DNA from 2 places in the Devosia sp. CN2-171 genome. Region 2 is predicted to be linked to the other one. Evidence: riboswitches for the same ligand, from Rfam matches in the RefSeq annotation. Region 2 holds a riboswitch; the other holds the start of a gene.
The links. Region 2 has a riboswitch for cobalamin ahead of ACOYW5_RS15520 (HupE/UreJ family protein). Riboswitches for the same ligand answer to the same signal wherever they lie in the genome.

Region 1: linked by a shared signal. The riboswitch ahead of ACOYW5_RS11120 (CbtB domain-containing protein) and the one ahead of ACOYW5_RS15520 (HupE/UreJ family protein) in region 2 are both predicted to bind cobalamin.

The regions. Positions count from the first base shown of each region.
Region 1 is NZ_CP186479.1:2,247,883-2,254,908, reverse strand. It holds gene ACOYW5_RS11140 (extracellular solute-binding protein) at 1-116, shown strand, start outside; gene ACOYW5_RS11135 (carbohydrate ABC transporter permease) at 267-1,136, shown strand; gene ACOYW5_RS11130 (carbohydrate ABC transporter permease) at 1,136-2,020, shown strand; gene ACOYW5_RS11125 (hypothetical protein) at 2,097-2,693, shown strand; cobalamin riboswitch at 2,714-2,923, shown strand; gene ACOYW5_RS11120 (CbtB domain-containing protein) at 2,960-3,142, shown strand; gene ACOYW5_RS11115 (CbtA family protein) at 3,174-3,923, shown strand; gene cobW (cobalamin biosynthesis protein CobW) at 3,920-4,978, shown strand; partial or broken gene ACOYW5_RS11105 (acyltransferase family protein) at 5,045-6,109, opposite strand; gene ACOYW5_RS11100 (LytTR family DNA-binding domain-containing protein) at 6,252-7,026, shown strand, end outside.
Region 2 is NZ_CP186479.1:3,122,246-3,129,271, forward strand. It holds gene trmD (tRNA (guanosine(37)-N1)-methyltransferase TrmD) at 1-388, shown strand, start outside; gene ACOYW5_RS15510 (copper chaperone PCu(A)C) at 402-944, opposite strand; gene ACOYW5_RS15515 (hypothetical protein) at 984-1,334, opposite strand; cobalamin riboswitch at 1,430-1,629, shown strand; gene ACOYW5_RS15520 (HupE/UreJ family protein) at 1,691-2,275, shown strand; gene rplS (50S ribosomal protein L19) at 2,610-3,155, shown strand; gene ACOYW5_RS15530 (hypothetical protein) at 3,279-3,890, shown strand; gene ACOYW5_RS15535 (MBL fold metallo-hydrolase) at 4,003-4,806, shown strand; gene ACOYW5_RS15540 (PadR family transcriptional regulator) at 4,971-5,807, shown strand; gene ACOYW5_RS15545 (NAD(P)-binding protein) at 5,895-7,026, shown strand, end outside.

The sequences.
Region 1 (7,026 bases), 870 kb from region 2:
TCGGGCCGGCAGTGGGCGGCGTGGTCAACGACGTCTCCGCCGAACTCGCCGCCAACGAGATCTCTGCCGCCGATGCGGCGCAGCAGATCAAGGAAGCGGTCGAAGACTCCCAGTGAGCCTGATCTGACAGTTGTGGCGGGCGACGACATGCCGCCGTCCGCCATCATTTTCCCGGCAGGTGCTTCAGCGGGTAGGCCTCTTTGACCAGCATAGCGACGAACACAGTTCCCCTCGGCAAGGCGGCCCCCAGGCGACGCCTGCGCCTGATGGATCGCAACAGCCTGATCCCGCTGCTGATCCTGATCCCGCCCTCGCTGATCCTGTTCGTCCTCTTCGTCGTTCTGCCGATGATCGACGCGGCGACCTACTCGTTCTTTCAGTGGACGGGGTATGGGCCGATCACCGATTTCGTTGGCCTGGACAACTATGTCGACGTCATCACGCATCGGAACTTCGGTACCGCCGTCCGCAACAGTCTCATCGTCGTCGCAGCTTCGCTGCTGATCCAGCTGCCGCTGGCGCTGTGGGTGTCGATCGCACTGGCCGAGGGGGGCAGGGTGGTCGCCTGGATGCGGACCTTGTTCTTCTTGCCCTACATGCTGGCCGAGATCGCCGCCGGCCTGATCTGGAAGTTCGTCTACGACGGCAACTACGGCCTCGTCCCGCAGATCGGCGACGCCCTCGGCACCAAGCTGCCTTTCCTCCTCGCCGACAAGATGTGGGTGATCCCGGCCATCATGCTGGTGATCGTCTGGAAGTACTTTGGCTTCCACATGATGATCTACATCGCCGGCCTGCAGTCGATCCCCAGCGAGGTGATCGAGGCGGCGCGGCTCGATGGCGTGAAGAAGTGGCAGATCGTCTGGCACATCAAGCTGCCGATGATCTGGTCCTCGATCGTCATCTCGGTCTTCTTCGCCATCACCGGAGCGCTGCAGCTCTTCGACGTGATCATCCCGCTGACCAATGGCGGCCCGTCCAATTCGAGCCACACCATCGTCAGCTTCCTTTACGCCTTCGGCATCCTGCGCATGAAGATCGGCTTCGGCGCGGCGGTCAGCGTCCTGCTCTGCATCGCCTGTGTCATCGTCGCGATCGTCTATCGCCGCGTGCTGTTCGCACGGGAGAACGACTGATGACCGATATCACCACCGTCTCCCCTGCCATCGCCACCACGGCGCCACCCACCCGCAGGCGCCGCCGCCCCGCCGTCTCGGCGTTGCAGTGGCTGACCCTGCTGCTCGTCGCCCTCTTCATCGTCGTGCCGTTCTACACCACCGTGCTCGGCGGCTTCAAAGGCGTGGGCGAACTCCGCACCAACCCGTTCGGCCTGCCGGCGAGCTGGGACAGCACCAATTTCCTCAGCATCCTCCTCGGGCCGACCCTCTTCCGCTCGCTGCTGAACTCGCTGTTCATCGCGCTCGCGACCGTCGCACTCAGCATCATCCTCGCCTCGATGACGGCCTTCGCCTTCGCCCATATCCGCTTCTTCGGGTCGAAGTTCCTGATGAGCTTCCTGCTCCTGGGGCTGCTGTTCCCGTCCGCCACCGCCATCCTGCCGCTCTTCATCAAGATGCGCGACCTCGGCCTCCTCGACAAACACCTGGGCATCATCATCGTCCAGGTGGCCTTCAGCCTCAGCTTCTCGATCCTGCTCTTCCATAACTTCTTCAAGCAGCTGCCCAAGGAGCTGGTCGACGCCGCCCGCATGGACAATTGCGGGTACCTCCGCATCTACTGGTACGTCACCCTGCCGCTGAGCCTGCCGATCATCGCCACGGTGGGCGTATTCAACTTCGTCGGCAGCTGGAACAGCTTCCTCCTGCCGCTGATCGCACTCAACACCGACGTCAATTACACTTGGCCGCTCGGCATCATGCAGTTCCAGGGCGAGCACGGCACCGACTGGCCGAAGATCCTCGCCTACCTAACGCTGACCATCGTCCCGGCCATCGGCTTCTTTCTGCTCGCGCAGCGCTACATCATCTCCGGCCTGACCGGCGGCGCAGTGAAGGGCTAGCGTCGCGCTTCTGCCTTGAACCCGTGCCCAGACTCACATCGATCCGCTAGAATCGCCGGATCGATGGAGGCCTAGCATGCGCATTCTCGCCCTCTCGCTGGTCCTTGTGACAGCACCCGCCCTTGGCGACGAGATCAAGTGCGAGGGCCCCTTCGCGGCCGACAGTTCGGAATCGAGACTCATCGAGACCTTTGGCAAGGAAAACGTCGTCACCGGCGACGTCCCCGGCCCCGAGGGCTCCACAGTCCTTGCCACCACCGTCTACCCCAACGATCCCGCCAAAAGCATCGAGTTTGGCTGGTGGGACGAGGCAAGCCTCGAGCGCACTGCCTATTTCACCGTTCCTGCCGGCGACACCGCGCCGGGCGGCCTCAAGGCCGGCATGACCGTCAAGGAGGTCGAAGCGCTGAACGGCGGCCCCTTTTACCTCTACGGCTTCTTCTGGGACTACGGCGGCAGCGCCGGCTTCGAAGGCGGCAAGCTCGGTTACATCGAGGGCGGCTGCGTCGTCAGCGTCCGTTTCGCTGTTGGCGACTATCCGCCCGATCTCGACGTCACAGCCATTTCGGGCGACCGGCAGATTTCCTCCATCGAGCCACTGCTCGCGACTGTGAACGCCCGCGTCGACACCATCACCGTCGGCTACCGCGATTCCTCCGCTGCCGAAGATTGACCACCATCCATCGCGCGGCGTATTGATCACCCCACGTTGGTTCCGCAAACCCGTTCGGGCACGCGGATCAAAAGGGAACACGGTGCGGCGTACCCATCAGGGACCAAATCCGTGGCTGCCCCCGCAACTGTAAGCGGCGAGTGCCCTCCGTATCCACTGGCGAGAGCCGGGAAGGAGGAGGAACACGACGACCCGTGAGCCAGGAGACCTGCCGACGTGTAACCGGGCGAAGAGCCCATTTTCATCCGCACGGAGGGTGCAGGTCTATGAATGCTCAGGTCCAGACGGCGTCTGTCGCCAGTCTTTCTGTCTCGCAGCGGCTCATCGCAGGTGTGTTGGCGCTTTTCCTCGGCTTCGTCCTCGTTGGCGGCGTCGGGTTTGCCAGCGATATGGCCATCCACAACGGCGCGCACGACACGCGCCATGCGCTCGGCTTCCCCTGCCATTAGTCCCGCTTAAGCGCGAACCCGCGAGACATCGATGAAACTCTTCCAGCGAATCTTCTTCGCTGCGGTCCTTTCGGGACTCGCAGCCGGCTTGGCCATGAGCGCCGTGCAGCAGTGGCGTGTCGCCCCGCTCATCCTCGAAGCCGAAGTCTACGAGAACGCCGCCCCGGCTGATCACACCCACGATGCGGGCACGCCAGCCCACACGCACGAAGAAGCGGCAGCCCCGCACGAACACGATGAAGATGCCTGGGCCCCGCAGGACGGCGCCGAGCGCATCTTCTACACCGTGCTCGCCAATGTCCTCGGCGCCATCGGCTTCGCCTTCCTCCTCGCCGCCGTGTCCGTCCTCTCCGGCATCGAGATCACCCGGCGCAACGGCGTGGTCTGGGGCCTCGGTGGCTTCGTTGCGCTGCAACTCGCCCCCGCGCTCGGCCTGCCGCCGGAACTCCCCGGCATGCCCGCCGCCGATCTCGTCGCCCGTCAGGTCTGGTGGATCGGCACCGCCGTCGCAACCGGCGCCGGCATTCTTGCCATCGCCAAACTGCGCAACTGGACCGGCATCGGCATCGCCGTCGTGCTGCTTCTTGCGCCGCACGTCATCGGCGCCCCGGCCGCGCCGCATGAGCCGAGCGGCGTTCCTGCCCACCTCGCCACGTCGTTCGCGTCCGCCAGCCTCGCTGCCGGCGCCGTCTTCTGGCTGATTGCCGGCCCGCTGCTGGGCTGGCTCAACGGGCGCTTCGCCCGCTCGTCTGCCTTCGCCCTCAAGGGAGCCCACGCATGAACACCGAGAAAATTCCTGTCACCGTCATCACCGGCTTCCTCGGCGCCGGCAAGACGACGCTGGTGCGCCACGTCCTCGCCCATGCCAAAGGCAAGCGCATTGCGCTGATCATCAATGAGTTCGGGGAGCTCGGCGTCGACAAGGAAATCCTCGCCGGTTGCGGCGATAAGACCTGCCGCGAGGAGGACATGATCGAGCTCTCGAACGGCTGCATCTGCTGCACCGTCGCCGACGAGTTCATCCCCACCATGCAGCAGCTGCTGGCCCGTCCGGATCGGCCCGACCACATCATCATCGAGACCTCCGGCCTCGCTCTGCCGCAGCCACTGATCCGCGCCTTCAACTGGCCCGAGATCAAGTCCCAGGTCACCATCGATGGCGTGGTCACCGTCGCCGATGCGGCGGCCCTCAGCGAGGGCCGCTTCGCCAATGACGAGGCAGCGGTGGACGCACTCCGCTCTGCCGACGACATGCTCGATCACGAGACCCCGCTGGGTGAACTCTTCGAGGATCAACTGATCGCCGCCGACATGGTGATCCTCAACAAGTCCGACCTCGTCTCCTCCGACAAACTCGCCACCATCGAGAGTCATCTGAGGGCCGAGATGCGCCCCGGCACCGGTATCGTCCGCGCTCATAACGGCCACGTCGACGTCGCCGCCCTCCTCGGCATGGGCCTCAGCACCGAGGACAACCTCACAGGCCGCGAAAGCCACCACGAACTCGAGCACGGCGGCGAAGCCCACGAGCACGACGATTTCGACTCGTTCTCGCTCGTCCTTGAAAACGTCACCGACAAGGATCGCCTCCTCGAGGTGATCGAGGAGACGATCCGCCGGCATGATGTGCTGCGCCTCAAGGGCTTTGCTGCCCTACCGGGTGCTGGCGCCCGGCTCGCCATACAGGCCGTGGGTCCCCGCATCTCCGCCTATTTCGACCGGCCCTGGAAGCCGGGCGAGAGGCGTGAAACGGCCCTTGTCGTTATCGGGGAAAGCCCGCTCGATCGGACCGCGATCACGGCCAATCTCCAGCGCGCCGCTGCGGTCGCGGCCTGACCAGCTGAGGCCGAACAGCGGCCTCAGCACCTTCACCCGGCGGATCAGCTCGTAGCCGATTGCGCAGCCGGCCACGGTGCCGAGGACGAGTATGCAAGCCTCGCCCCAGAGCGGCAGCCGCGTGGGGATAAGCAGCCCCCCGATCACCACGATGAGTGTCTGATGCAGGATGTAGTAGGGGAATACCGCCTCGTTGAGGTAGCGCAGCAACCGGCTCGGCCGGTTCAGGTAGCGTTGCGCCAGCCCCACAAGGCCGAGGATCGCCGTCCATGCATAGAGCACCTCGACCATGTCGTAGATGTCGCCGCGCATCCGGCCGATACGGAACAGCACCAGTGCGACGCCGGCCGTGATCGCCACCGCAACGGCAAGCGGCAATGCCTTCTCCACCGCGCGCCAGAACGCAGGGCTCTTAGCGGCAAGCCAGCCGAGCAGCACCAGCGACAGCGAGGTCGCGTGGTTGAACCAGTCGTCGACCAGCGCATGCGTCACCGGGAACTCGTCGGCCATGGCGAGCACCAGCACCGCGAACCAGCCGGCTGGAAAGACGACCAGGGGCCAGGCGAGTGGGTGCCCCTCCATCCGCTCGAACGCGCAGCCAACGGCATCAGTCAGCCGCCTCAGCAGCGGCAGCAGGGCGGCGAGGATCAGCGTGTAGATCAGGATATAGACCACGTACCACAGGTGGTTGTAGGTCGGAGTGATGATCGAGAACTCCGTGTCGAAGTCGAGGTATTGCCACCAGAAGGCAAGCATGTCCGGCCCCGTCTCGCCCTTGTAGTAGAGCTCGAAGAACGCCTGCGGCATCACCCAGACGAAGACGCCGAAAAGGATAGGGATGCCCAGCCGGCGCAGGCGCTGCGGCAGGAACTTGCCCATCGTCGCCTTGTCCATGGCAAAGCGCAGCGCCACGCCCGAGATCAGGAACAGCAGCCCCAGCCGCCACGGATTGATCAGCCCCATCAGCGGCTCAAGGAATGGGGCGGCATAGGGGCTTTTCACGTGCCAGTCCCAGGTCACGTAGAACATGCCGATGTGATAGAAGATCAGGAGCCCGAAGGCGCCGACGCGCAGCCAGTCGAGATCGTGGCGGCGCTCGAGAGAGTGCCCGGAAACCGGATAGTGCGACATTGAATTGCCTCGTGGAAATCGGCGGAATGCCTGCATCCGGCCTAGCTGCCGGCTGCGCCTGCGCCAATTTCCGCGGGACCGGCATCAGCCCGCGGGGACGGGCGGCGGTCGCCTGTGACGAGCGGCGGCAGGCGAGGGACGAATGAACCCCGATCTCGCGCTCGAGCGCCGCGTCCTCTCCCGCGTCATCATCATTTCGGCGATCTTCCTCGTGGCCGTCGCCGCCATCAACGCGCTCACCCTCACCACCGAGGCGGAGCGCTCGGGCCTCCCCTATGATCCGCGCGAACCATGGCTGCTGGAGATCACCAGCGTCCTCACGCTCTTTGCCCTCGTGCCGCTGGTCGGGCTCTACGAGCGCCGCTTCCCCTTCACCCCCGACAGCTGGCGCATTGCCATCCTGTGGCACATCCTCGGCACCGTACTGTTCTCAGCCGGCCATATCCTCGGCATGTGGCTGCTGCGCACGCTGACCTTCCCGCTGGTCATCGGCCACCCCTACGTCTTCTTCGACGACCTGCCGACCGACCTGCTCTACGAGTATCGCAAGGACCTCCTCCCCTATGCGGTGGTTGTCCTCACCCTGACGCTCGTCCGCTCGCTCGAGGAGCACCGCCGCGAGGGCGAAGCGGCCCGCGCTGAGGCCCGTGAGACCGGCCGTCTCACTCTCAAGTCCGGCGGCCGCACCATCTTCCTTGATGCCACGACCCTCGATTGGGCCGAAGCCGCCGGCAACTATGTCGAGATCCGTGCCGCCGGCCGCACCCACCTGGCTCGCCTCAGCCTGACCGCGCTCGAACAGCAGCTCGCCGACGCTGGCGTCGACGTGGCCCGCATCCACCGCTCCTACCTCGTCAACCGGCTGAAAGTGGAGCAGGTCGAGCCGGCCGGCGACGGCGACTTCCGCATCCGCATGA
Region 2 (7,026 bases):
GCGCGAACTCGCGGCGGGGCCGGGGGCGGTGATCGTCTGCGGACGGTTCGAGGGGATCGACCAGCGGGTGATCGAGGCGCGCCAGCTCGAGGAAATCTCGATCGGCGACTATGTGCTCGCCGGCGGCGAAGTCGCGGCCATGGTGCTGCTCGAGGCGGTGGTGCGGCTGATCCCGGGCGTGCTGGGGGCGGCCGAGAGCCATGCCGACGAGAGTTTTGAGAACGGGCTGCTCGAATATCCGCAATACACCCGGCCGCAGGTGTTCGAGGGGCGGGAGATCCCGGCCGTACTGACTTCGGGCGATCACGGCAAGGTGGAGAAGTGGCGGCGCGCCGAGAGCGAGGCTCTTACCAGGGCGCGCCGGCCGGATCTGCTGAAGGGGCCGTAAGGCCCCGTCCCCCTTACTGTGCCGGAGCCATCATCATGTCGTGGTGCATGTGCTCGGGCGGGGCGTCGGCGGCGATCTCGCCGATGTTCAGTTGGACGGGGATAGCACCGGCCTTCTCGAACTCAAGCGTCACGTCCATGCACTCGCCGGACTTGAGCGGCTGAATGATGTCCATGAACATCAGGTGATAAGCATCGCCGCCGGGCGCGAGGGTGACGGTGCTGCCGGCCGGAATTTCGAGGCCACCTGCGATTTCGCCCATCTTCATCATGTCGCCCTCCATCTTCATCTGATGGACCTGGACAGCCTTGGCGTTTTCGGTCGAGCCTCCGAGGAGGCGATCAGGGCTGCTGCCCTTGTTCTCGATGACTAGATAGCCGCCGCCGATCTTGGCGCTCGGAAGGGTGGCGCGGCTGAAGGCGCCCGAGATGGTGATGTCGCCGGCGGTGAAGACCTGGCCGGTGGGGCAGCCATCGTGCTTCATGCCCATGTGGGCGAAGGCCGGGGTGGCGAGGAAAGCGAGGCCGAGAGCGGCTGCATGGAGTGCGGATTTCATCTGTCTGATCCTTCGAATGGAACTTGGGTTCGATGGCGATCAGGCGATGGGTGGACCTCGGGCGAAGTACTGGCCGGCCGGAGTGGCGGGGAGGCTGAGGACCGGCAGGGCGCCATAATGCACGCCGGCGACGATGCGGAGCGGCAGCGGGGCATCGCAGGGCGCGGGCAGGTCGGCCGCGGCGCCGAGGCGGCAGGCGTGGCAGGGGGAGTGGGCCTTGTCGTTCGAACCGGGGCTGTCGCCGCACCAGCTCATATCCACAGTGGCGGTGAGCACGTCGTGCGGGCCGGCAGTGGCGGAAACCGGCGCATGGGCGAAACTGAGGAACACCAGCGCCAGCACGAGGCAGGCGCGCAGCAGTTCGATCCCCATGTTCCGTGCGTCGTGCACCGGCTTCGTCCTCGTTCAGGCGCTCTCTAGCGCAAGAGGGACCTTCGCGTCATGCGGCAAATGCGTTGCGGGCGATTGCCAGCGGGCGCGTGAGGTGCCAGAGATAGGCCGACGGTGCGCAATACTTGAAAATGAAAATATTGCGTGAAACGGGAAGTTGGGTGCCGTAAGGTGAGCCAACGCCGCCCCCGCGACTGTAACGGACGATGCCCCCTTCAGCGTGCCACTGGTTTGCACCGGGAAGGCGAGGGGGGAGGTCCGGAGCCAGGAGACCGGCCGTCCGGTGGTGACCCAAACCGGGACCATCGAACATGAAAAACGCGCGGGACGGTGGGTCCCGGATCTGGAGATTTGATATGCGCGCGCTCTTTGCCTTCCTGTTGATCCTCTTGCCGACGGCCGCCTTTGCTCATAGCGGGCATGGCGATACCGCGGGCCTGCTGCACGGCTTCATGCACCCCGTTGGCGGGCTTGACCACGTGCTCGCCATGGTGGCGGTGGGCGTGTTCGCCTATGTGCTGGGCGGGCGGGCGCTGTGGCTGGTGCCGCTGAGCTTCGTTGCGATGATGGCGGTGGGCTTCGGGCTTGGTGTAGCGCAGGTCGACGTGCCGTTCGTCGAGCTCGGGATTGCGCTCTCGAGCGTGGTGATCGGCGGCGTGGCGGCGCTGGGCCGGCCGATGCCGGTGGTGGCCGCCTCGACGCTGGTCGGCGTGTTTGCCATCTTCCACGGCCACGCGCATGGCGCCGAGATGCCGGCGAACGCGGCGGGCTTTGAATATGCGCTCGGCTTCATGCTGGCGACGGCGTTGCTGCACCTTTCGGGCATCGGCGCGGCGATGGGGATGTCGAAGCTCGTCGGCAAGTACGGCAAGGCGGTTGCGCAGGTCGCCGGTGGCGTGTTTGCGCTGGGTGGCGTGGGCGTGCTGGCCGGTTGGCTCTGAGGCGAACCTCGGCATCGCCAAACGAACAGGGTCATCCCCGCGGAAGCGGGGATCTCCGTTTTGGGGCAGGCATCGCAAACGGAGGTTCCCGCTTTCGCGCGAATGACGCCCGTGAGTGGGGTCGCCCCCTCCACCAGCTTCGCTGGTCCCCCTCCCCCGCTGCGCAGGGGAGGATGAAGAGAGCCTAGACTCGCGGGCGTTCTTCATTTATAGCGCGCACGCCCATGCCTCAGGCTGTGGGCCAATAAGCGCATATAATCCGTGCAAACAAGACCGGGCGGTCGGCAGAGCCGGCGAAACGCTCCTTTGAAAAAATCGAAGAACGGAACCAGAAATGTCCAAGATTATCGCTGAGCTGAACCAGGAGCAGCACGACAAGCTGCTCGCCAAATCCAGCCACCCCGAATTCACCCATGGCGACACCGTCAAGGTGTGGGTCAAGATCCGTGAAGGCGACAAAGAGCGCCTGCAGGCCTATGAAGGCGTCGTGATCGCCCGCTCCGGTGCCGGCATCATGGAAAGCTTCACCGTGCGCAAGATTTCGTACGGCGAAGGCGTGGAGCGCGTGTTCCCGGTGCTGTCGCCAAACATCGACCGCGTCGAAGTGATCAAGCGCGGTAAGGTCCGTCGCGCCAAGCTCTACTACCTGCGCGACCGTCGCGGTAAGGCCGCCCGTATCTTCGAGAACGTCGGCGCCCGCACCAAGAAGATCGAAGCCGGCGAGCGCACCGCCGCTCTCGAGGCCAAGAACGCCCGCGAGGCCGAGAAGATCGCCGCCGCAGAGGCATTGGCCAAGGAGCTCGCCGAGAAGGACGCCGCCGAGGCCGCCGCTGCTGCAGCCGCCGAGGCTGCTGCGGCGACCGAGCCCAAGGCGGAATAATCCGCCACAGTTTCGGCACGAGTGCGATTAGATTCAGCCCGGCTTCAGAGCCGGGCTTTTGATTCCCGGTGTCGGGAGTGGTTCGGGCAGTTGGGACGCCCGGACGCTACGGGAGAAATCGGAATGGACGCTGCTCTTCAGGACGCGGAGGAGAGACGGCACATTGCTGCTGAATTGCGGGCCGAGGCCCGCAATGTGCTGGTCGATACGGGCCTGCTCGAACTGCTCAACGCCCGCTTCGGCGAGGCGGTGGTGACCGGCAGCGCCGGGTACGACCTGATGGTGTGGCGCGATATCGACATCCACATGCCGTGCGAGGCCGATCGCTGGGCCGAATGGGCGGGGCTCGCCGCCGATCTCGCCATCCAGTTCGACCGGGCTGGCCTCCAGCTGCACAAGGCGAGCTTTCTCAACGACTATGTCGAGCCGCATCCGCTCGGCGCCGGGCTCTACTGGGGCATCGAGTTCCGCGATTTCGCCGGCAACGAGTGGAAATGCGACATCTGGGGCTGGGAGCCGTTCGATTTCGCGGTGCGCCAGGCCCGCGACGCGAACCTCCGCGCCGATCTCTCTGCCTGCGACCGCGACCTGATCCTGAGGCTCAAGCACGAGGCGCGAGAGCGGCCGGGCTATTACGGCGTGATGGTGGGCAGCTGGGACATTTATCAGTTCGTGCTGGCGGGCGCGGGCGAGACGCTGGACGAGCTGGAGGAATGGAAGGGGCTGGTGGCCTAGACGGATATGATTAGCCCGGTGATGCCGGGACCATTGCACTATTTCATTCTGCGTTCAGGCGGGCTCCGGTTAAGACTGTGTCCGGCAGCACCACATGACCGGAGAGTTTTCGATGCAATCCTATATTTGCGTCACCTGTGGCGTGGGCCATGCGCCGTCGGAGCTGCCGCCTGAGCGCTGTGCCATCTGTGATGACGAGCGGCAGTATGTGACCGCGGCGGGGCAGCGCTGGACGACGCTGGCGGAGCTGCAGGCCAAGCACACGATCGAGTTTCGGGAGCAGGAGCCGGGGCTGGTGGGGATCGGGGCGGTGCCGCAGATTGCCATCGGCCAGCGGATGCTGCTGATCCGGCAGCCGGGGGGTGGGGTGCTGTGGGACTGTACGCCGCTGGTGACGGACGAGGCCGTGGCGCGGATCAAGGAGTTGGGTGGCGTGCGGGCGATGGCGATCTCGCATCCGCACTTCTATTCCTCGATGGTCGATTGGTCCGAGGCGCTGGGCGGGGTGCCGATCCATATCCATGCCAGCAACCGGCAGTATGTAATGCGGCCATCCGAGCGGGTCAGCTACTGGGATGGCGAGACGCTGGACCTCACGCAGGGCGTAACGCTCATCCGCTGCGGCGGGCATTTTGAGGGCTCGACCGCGCTGCACTGGCCGGGCGAGGACGGCAAGGGCGTGCTGATGACGGGCGACACGATCATGGTGGTGCCGGATACGCGCTGGGTCAGCTTCATGTACTCGTATCCCAACCTGATCCCGCTGCCGGAGCGGGAGGTGCGGCGGATCGTCGGGTGTGTCGAGCCGTTCGCCTATGACCGGGTGTATTCGGCCTGGTGGGACCGGGTGATGACGAGCGACGCGAAGGCGCGGATGCGGGCGTCGGCGGAAAGATATATCGCGGCGATACGCTGACGTCTCCGTCATCGCTTTCCGCAAGGGGAGAAGGAAGAACGGAGAGAGAAGCGCCCTCCACAACGTCAGCCTCGCTGTCATAAGATATATCTTGAGTGTATCTTGAACTCGCTCGTTGCCGGTTTTATCTTCCCCTCACCGTAAGATATATCTTGGAGTGAGAGATGCACCACGATCACGATCCGCGCTGGGAGCGTCAGTGGCGTCGCATGGAAGCGATGGCGCGGCGGGGGTTCCGCAAGTTCGGGGATTTCAACATGAACATCAACCCGGGCGAGTGGGGCGGCTTCGGGGGCAATTTCCGCATCGGGCGGATGCTGGCTTCGGGCGACCTGCGCCTCGTGGCGCTGTACCTGATCGAGCAGCAGCCGCGGCACGGCTATGACCTGATCAAGGCGGTCGAGGAGCAGTCGAAGGGGTTCTATTCCCCGAGCCCCGGCATCGTCTATCCGGCGCTGACTTATCTCGAGGAAGCGGGCTACGTAACCTCGTCGGCCGAGGGCAACAAGAAGCTCTACACCATCACCGAGGAAGGCCGGACGCATCTCGACGAGAACCGCGAGGCGATCCAGTCGACGCTCGACTTCCTCGCCAAGGCCGGCTCGGGCATGGAGCATTTGCGCGAGCGCATGGGCAGCCGCGACTTCCCCTTTACGCCGGAGGAGGCGGAGCAATTCCGCGAGCGATTTCGCGGCATGGGGCGCCAGTTTGGCCGCCACGGCTGGTTCAATGACGCGGAAGCTCCGCCGCCTCCGCCCCCGCCCGGCGGCGAACACTGGCACGGACGAGGCGAAGACTTCGGCCGGCACGAGCGCCCCGACCGTGATATCGACGACGTGGCGCCGGAAGTGAACGAGGCCCGCAAGGCGCTTAAAAAGGCGATCAAGGCGGCGATCAAGCGCGGTCCGGAACAGGAGCGGCGGGTCAGCGAGATCCTGCAGCGGGCAGCGCGCGAGATCCGTGACGGGCTCGACGACGAGGGCACTGATATCGACCTGTAGGCACAATCACGCCTTTCGCCGGGCACGATTGACAACGGCTCCCGCCCGCTCCGATGCTCCGGCATTCGGGTGGCGGGAGTTTTCATTATGGCAGATTGGTCTGAACGCGATCGGGAACTGGGAATGGACCGGCCGATCAGCCGGCGCGATTTCCTCAACGGCGTGGCCCTGACGGTGGTTGGCGCCGCAGCGTCACAGGCCGGGTTCGGCATAGGTCCGGCACAAGCGGCGCTGAGTGAGCAATATCCGCCCGAACTCAAGAACCTGCGCGGGCATTCCGAGGGCGCGATGAATGTCGGCCACTCGCTGCGCGACGGCACGTTCTGGTCGAGCGCCGGTGCGCCGGAAGCAACCGGCGAGAGCTACGATCTCGTGGTGGTCGGTGGCGGCATTTCCGGCCTCGCGGCGGCGCAGCTGTTCCAGAAGCACAAGCCCGGCAAGGTGCTGATCCTCGAGAACAACGACGATTTCGGTGGCCATGCGCGTCGCAACATATACGTGACCGCGAGCGGGCGGACGGTAATCGGCTATGGCGGCAGCCAGTCGCTGCAAACGCCGACCTATTTCTCCGATGCCGTGCACTCGGTGCTCAAGGATGTCGGGATCGAGCTCGAGAAGTTCGAGGGTTACTACAACAGCGACTGGGAGGACGAGCGCGAGCTGGGGAGCGCGGTGTTCTTCGCCAAGGAAGTGTTCGGCGAGGACAAGCTCGTGGCCGAAGGTGAAGCGGCGGCCGACTGGGTGCCGGAGACGCCGCTCAACGACAAGGCCAAGGCCGACCTGATCGAGCTGATCGACGCGCCGCGCGACTATCTCGAAGGCAAGACGCGCGAGGAAAAGCTCAAGATCCTCAGCGAGACGACCTATGCCGATTTCCTCACCAAGATCTGCGGCTACGATCCGCAGCTCGTCACGTACTACCAGGAATCGACGGGGGGTTATTTCGGTATCGGCATCGAGGGGACGACCGCGCTCGACGCCTGGGGCAACTGGAACCCGGGGTTCGGCGGCATGGACCTCGGCGAGCATCCGTACAAGACCATGAGCCCCTCGGGCCGGCTCGCGCTGACCGACCCGGACCCGTACATCTACCATTTCCCCGACGGCAATGCGGGCGTCGCGCGGGCGCTCGTGCGGAAGCTCATTCCGAGGGCGTTGGCAGGCACCAGCATGGAAGAGCTGGTGTCGGGCAAGCTCGAGTACACCGTACTCGACGATG